Regions from separate parts of the Lysinibacillus sp. VIII_CA genome, predicted to be linked through region 2. Evidence: riboswitches for the same ligand, from Rfam matches in the RefSeq annotation. Region 2 holds a riboswitch; the other holds the start of a gene.

Region 1 (3,196 bases), on a different contig from region 2:
ATTTGTTTTGTAGTCAATTTCCAGCTATTCAACAAGCAGCAGCTATTGCCCTTACATCTTCACAGGAATGTGCAGATGAGCTAAGAGCTACCTATGAGCGTCGTCGAAATGTTCTAATCGAAGAAGCGCATAGAATTGGCTGGCAAGTAACAGCACCAAAAGGCTCCTTCTTTGCCTGGCTCCCTGTCCCATTAGGTTTTACAAGCGAACAATTCGCCGATATATTGCTCGACAAAGCTGATATTGCAGTAGCCGCAGGTAATGGCTTTGGTCAATATGGGGAAGGCTATGTGCGTATTGGCTTGCTTGTAAGCGAGGAACGTTTACGAGAGGCCATCCAAAGAATTGAGCAATTGAAATTATTTTAACATGTAACCATATAGAGTCCTGTAGCTTTCACTAGCTACAGGACTTACTATTTTTCAATTTCCCTTGGAAAATCTAACCCATGTTCTAATGGATAAAATTGTACGTGACCTGTTTCATCATCCATCTGACGGATATGCTGAATGCCTTGCACTTCTGCCAGTACTACATCTGCTGTTATGACGATATTTCCGCCCTTTATAAAATGACCGCCTGAAACCACTCCCCATTGATCACTCATGGAACCATGGAAATGCGTTTCATATCCTGCATCACGCTTACAAACCACTCCTGAACCTTGGATAAACTCGAGTGGCCCCTCTTTCTCTACCACATCACTAAATCGAACTTTAATGTGGGAGGTTTCATCGGGTACTAAATAAACAAAGCTACTTTTTTGAAAACTACCAATACAACTAATAATGGTTGCTGAATCAATATTATTCTCTTCACAAAGTGCCTCTATTCCTTCAATGATGTCTGTCCCCATGAGAAGACGTGCACTAATCACCTTACCAAATGAACCTATGCCATAATTAACTCTTACTGGCATTCTTCCCCCTCCTTCGCGACAAAATATTATAACAATATAAAAAATTTCAAAAATATTTATTGACTTACTATACCCTATAAATTATATTAGTTCTATCGGAAATACAAAAATATAATATGAATCTCTTATCAAGAGTAGCTGAGGGACTGGCCCTATGAAGCTCGGCAACCTCCTTTTATGAAGGAAGGTGCTAAATCCTGCAAACGAAATTCGTTTGATAGATAAGAGAGGACTTTTTTTCATGAGCCTCTCTTAATTTATAAGAGAGTTTTTTTATTTTCAAAAAACCGATAAAACAATTTTTGGAGGTAGTTTTCATGAAGAAGAAAAATAAATTTTTAGTAGGTTTAGCAAGTCTTACATTAGTAGCAGCACTAGCGGGCTGTGGCTCTAAAGAAGATAGTACAGGAAAAAGCGACGCTATCGATGAAAATAAAATTGTCGTGGGTGTCACTTCAGGACCTCATGAGCAAATTGCAGAGGTAGCTGCTAAAGTCGCAAAGGAAAAGGGGCTAGAAGTAGAACTAAAATCTTTTTCTGATTATGTTTTACCCAATACATCCTTAGCTGAAGGAGATCTTGATGCAAACAGCTATCAGCATAAACCTTTCCTCGATACTTTTAATAAAGATCACGATACAGATTTAGTACCAGTTGGCAAAACAATTTTAAATCCTATGGGGATTTACTCTGAAAAATATAAATCATTGGATGACGTTCCTGAAGGCGCAACATTTGGCTTACCGAATGACCCAACAAATGGAGCGCGAGCTCTCTTTGTTTTACAAGAGGCAGGCTATATTAAATTAAAAGATGGAGCGGACTTAACAGCATCTGTTCGTGACGTGGAAGAAAACAAAAAGAATTTAAAATTCATAGAATTAGAAGCCGCACAAATTCCTAAGCAGCTTAGTGAAGTAGATGTAGCTGCTATTAATACGAACTTTGCGCTGGAAGCTGGCATTAATCCACAAGAGGACTCTATTCTTTTAGAATCTACTGACTCTCCATATGTGAACTACATTGTCGTTCGTGCTGAAAATGAAAATGACCCAACAATTAAAAAATTCGTTGAGGCTTACCAGTCTGATGAAGTGCGCCAATTCATTGAAGAGGAATTCAAAGGTTCTGTAATCCCTAGCTGGTAATACATGCCAAAAGCTGATATAAGGCTGAGAATCTGCCAATTGTCCACTATGGAAATCGCGCAGATTCTTGCTTTTTAGAAGCTAAGAAAGGAGCAAGTAATCTGATGATTCAATTACAAAATATATCAAAAGAATATAAGACGAAAAAAGGCAGTATTAAGGCAGTGGACGGAATTAATCTTCATGTAAAAAAAGGACAAATTCATGGTGTAATTGGGTATAGTGGTGCCGGTAAAAGTACGCTTATTCGTTGTGTTAATTTACTAGAGCGTCCCTCAGCAGGCAAGGTTTTGATTGATAATGTGGATATTACTACCCTTTCACTTCATGACTTACGTCAAACACGGCAAAAGATTGGCATGATTTTTCAACATTTTAATCTCTTAAAGACAGCAACAGTTTATAACAATATTGCGGTTCCCTTAAAGCTACTTGGTTATAACGAAACAGAAGTCCAAAATCGTGTGGCTAAATATGCCGAAATTGTAGGTTTAACAGAAAAGCTAGATAGCTACCCCAATCAGCTTTCAGGTGGACAAAAGCAACGTGTCGCAATTGCACGCGCTCTAGCGCAAGAGCCAGAGATTTTACTTAGTGATGAAGCAACAAGTGCCCTTGATCCTGAAACGACAGAGGCCATTCTTGAACTATTGTTAAAAATTAATCGTGAATTAGGAATTACAATCCTACTGATTACACATGAAATGAATGTTATTCAGAAAATATGTGATGAGGTATCTGTTCTAGAGGCCGGGAAAGTAGTTGAATTTGGTACGGCTATTGAGCTCTTTGCAAAGCCCCAACACCCTACTACAAGAAAGTTTTTAAGTACCATTTCACAGCGTAACTTAACTCCTTCTCTTATTGAGCAGCTAAATGTTTCAGGTAGCGTCATTCGTTTAACATTTCTTGGGGAAAGTACTGGGAAGCCATTATTAGCTGAAGTCAGCAAAGTATATGATGTACAACCAAACATCCTAACAGCCAATATTATTGAATTAAAAAACGGCATTGTCGGTAATATTGTGGTGCATTTAAACGGAGAGCCAAGCATTGTTCAAAAAGCGCTAACCTATTTTGCAGAGAATGGCGTTACTGTTGAAGAGTTAGGAGGAGAATTCCATGAATA
Region 2 (3,196 bases):
GTGTGGATCGTTCAATGTTACACCGATAGGCCCTTCTTTTAAATGCCCGAGCGTCATGCTAGATGCTGCGGCTTCCTCATAAAAATCCAAGCGCATATTCGGTAGCTGTAGAGACACAAACTGCTCATGCTGCACAAACTTGGGTAGCTGTAATACCTTCTGCCAAAGCTGCACCGTCTTCTCCACATCCCTGACATAAAACTGAATCGATTCCATGGTAATAGCTTGCGTTTCATCAATCGCGCCACTAGCTTTTAATTGAGCAAGACGTTTCTCATCTTCATCTGCCCATTCAATTAAGAATGGGAAATCCAATGCAAGGTCAGCCCTGCCAAAATGCAATAGCTTCCATTCGATTATCGTGCCATCTGGTCTTGTTCGACTACAAGCATCGGGACCATATACATCAAAGCCCAATGCACGCAATCGTTGACCCTCTTCTTCAATATTTTGGGTGCGCAAGGCAATTCGTGAAAATCCTTGGCGCTCATGATTACGTTTAAACGTATAATGTAGGGAATATGGGTACAGGGCCGCTTGCTCAAATAAATCACGATCATAAATAGCGATTTGTTCAATATAGCTTAAGCCAAAGTAGCTTAGCGTATTGTAAGTCCCCCACATCGTGTGTTGACCACCGTTCACTGTATGGACATTTCGTTTATTGAAGAAAACCTTTATATTTTCCGGAGATTCTACTTGATGTACCAGATGATCAAAATATAAAGTCATGGCAATTCCCCTTTCTTTCCCCCATTAGCTTTACCTAGATGTGTATTTGATTTAATATTTACTTAAGAAAAGGAGTTACTAGCTGGTATAAAAAAAAAGTCCAATTTCCCTACTAACTCCGTTAACTAATTTATTACTCACTATAAAGAGGTGATTTGAATGACAGATCATGTAGCTGCTTTTAAATTGGCATTAGGTAACTATCCTACAGGTGTAACGGTTGTTACAGCATGTCATGAAACGAATCCAATTGGCTTAACCGTCAATTCTTTTGCATCTGTTTCCATTGACCCACTACTTATTTTATGGTCACTGGATAAAAAATCTCAGCTCCATCCTTATTTTATGGGTGCTGGAAAATTCGCTGTTAATATTTTAGCGAGTGATCAAGAGCATTTATGTACATTATTTGCAAGTAAAGTCCCAGATCGCTTTGCTCAGGCAAAATGGTCTACTTCATCATTTGGGCTACCGATTTTACATGATACAGCAGCTATTTTACAATGTAAATCATTTCAACAGATAGATGCTGGCGATCATACTATTTTTATTGGGCAAGTACTAGATATTACAAATTCTCAAAAGGAACCGCTTCTCTACCATCGCCGTCATATCGGTCAGATTCCAAAAAGCTTTTATAGCTAATTCTCATAAAAAAAGGGCCACTTGTAAGCAACGGAAACCATGCTTATTGGTGGCCTTTTCACATCGTTCATCTGAAATGATCTTTATTTCTTTTGTGGAAATCTCTGCTTTTCAAGCCTATTAATTTGAACAATTACACCATCCTGAATCGTAATATGCACTTCACCAAATTCAAGATTTTGAATGGCCTTTGCAATAGCCTCTAATTTCTTATCTTCTACCTTTGTCGACTGAGCCATACGATACACCCCTTCTTTCTGATTCTTGTTGTACAAAAGAGGCCAATGCATCAAGCTAATTGATAGCCCCTCCTATCTCTCAGATACATCTGTTGGATTTGGCACCTATTTTTCCGGTTGCCGAGGCTTCATTGGGCCAGGTCCCTCCACCTCTCTCGATAAGAGTACTGCGTTTCTTGAAAATAATTCTATAATTCTGTTATACGATTGTCAATATAAAATATTAGAAAACCTAGCTGAATACTTTGTAATGTGTATTTTAGATTAGAAAACTGCCTATACCTAAAGTATTTTATGCCTAATCAGTAAGAAATAGATGGCTATCCACTAATTTATTTCGAACTCCATTTCCTCATCAAGGATTCAAGTGGACCGCGATGATGTTTAGCTCTCCACCAAACAGAAGCAAACACACATCCTAAAAAGTAACAGCAGGCATACAGCATGGAAAAAGCAAGCGTTTGATTCTCCAGCTTTTGACAAACAATTAGTATCCCAATCCCTATAAAAACATGGCCAACATAATGGGTTAAAGACATTTGCCCGGTTAAGATGAAAGCTTCAATGACTTTATTTTTACATGTCTCTACAAGATAGATGGAGCCCACAATGAGGACAATAGCCGAAGCCGAATTAGATAGGACATACATTATATTTGGTGGAATCGGTCCCGTATCAAATAAATACAATGCACTCTCTACATCTAATAAATGGATGGTTGTTGTTATCTTAATAAATAATATTGAAAAAGTCTCAGTCAATATGACTAGCAATAAACCTGTCACTAGTAAGATTTTTCTTATAGTACGATTTGTTAAATCTAATGTGCCGATTAACATACCCATCAGAAAGAAGCAAATCCAGGGGAATAGTGGGTGATAGCCATTAAACATCAAATTTCTTATAAATCCTGCTGGTGTCCAAAAATCAAGATACTCTAGTAAGACATATGTTGGATGCCAACCAGCAAGGTAATTAAATTGAATTTGAAGCCATTGTGAAAGGATGAGGATAGCACCTATGATGAAGATCATCATTTTCTTGGATTGCGCAATCAGACATGCGGCCACAAACATATACACGCCATAATAATGTAATATATCTCCTGTCCAGCCGATCACATATAATATTAGCCCAATCGTAAATAACAAAAACGACCTTTTCCATAAAGTAAGTCGATTCTGACGAAGAAGCAGTGGGTCCTTAGTCTCTCTAGCCTGACGAGTCATTAAAGCTATCCCTATTCCTGCTAACATGACAAATACGGCGGAAGCACGCCCCTCGAAAAGATTTTGTAAGGTAATCATCCATGCTGAACCATTCGTTGTAGAACCTGTTATGACTCCAAAATTTACAATGAACATCCCTAGCATGGCGAGAGCTCTTGCAAAATCAAGACCTTCAATGCGCCGATTGTTATTGATCATTTTTGTCCCCTTGGATAACGCTATGTACTGCCTCCTTCCAAATAGCTCTATAGTTCAATTGGTTGCCTGTTAACATGAAATTACCGATATTATCATAAACCAGGGCTAGCATCTGTGCCTTTGCTTCTATATGGGGAGTATCCTCTAGCACCC

What was found. Region 2 has a riboswitch for S-adenosylmethionine ahead of ACP3VS_RS07565 (YezD family protein). Riboswitches for the same ligand answer to the same signal wherever they lie in the genome.
Region 1: it holds a riboswitch for S-adenosylmethionine, as region 2 does, so the genes downstream of both, ACP3VS_RS13545 (MetQ/NlpA family ABC transporter substrate-binding protein) here and ACP3VS_RS07565 (YezD family protein) in region 2, are expected to answer to the same signal.

What each region holds. Positions count from the first base shown of each region.
Region 1 covers NZ_JBNFXM010000009.1:19,328-22,523, reverse strand. The annotation lists gene ACP3VS_RS13555 (pyridoxal phosphate-dependent aminotransferase) at 1-368, shown strand, start outside; gene ACP3VS_RS13550 (PPC domain-containing DNA-binding protein) at 416-919, opposite strand; SAM riboswitch class I at 1,042-1,147, shown strand; gene ACP3VS_RS13545 (MetQ/NlpA family ABC transporter substrate-binding protein) at 1,237-2,067, shown strand; gene ACP3VS_RS13540 (methionine ABC transporter ATP-binding protein) at 2,172-3,196, shown strand, end outside; gene ACP3VS_RS13535 (methionine ABC transporter permease) at 3,190-3,196, shown strand, end outside.
Region 2 covers NZ_JBNFXM010000004.1:54,188-57,383, reverse strand. The annotation lists gene ACP3VS_RS07575 (VOC family protein) at 1-732, opposite strand, end outside; gene ACP3VS_RS07570 (flavin reductase family protein) at 892-1,377, shown strand; gene ACP3VS_RS07565 (YezD family protein) at 1,461-1,616, opposite strand; SAM riboswitch class I at 1,686-1,781, opposite strand; gene ACP3VS_RS07560 (DUF418 domain-containing protein) at 1,949-3,043, opposite strand; gene ACP3VS_RS07555 (TetR/AcrR family transcriptional regulator) at 3,033-3,196, opposite strand, start outside.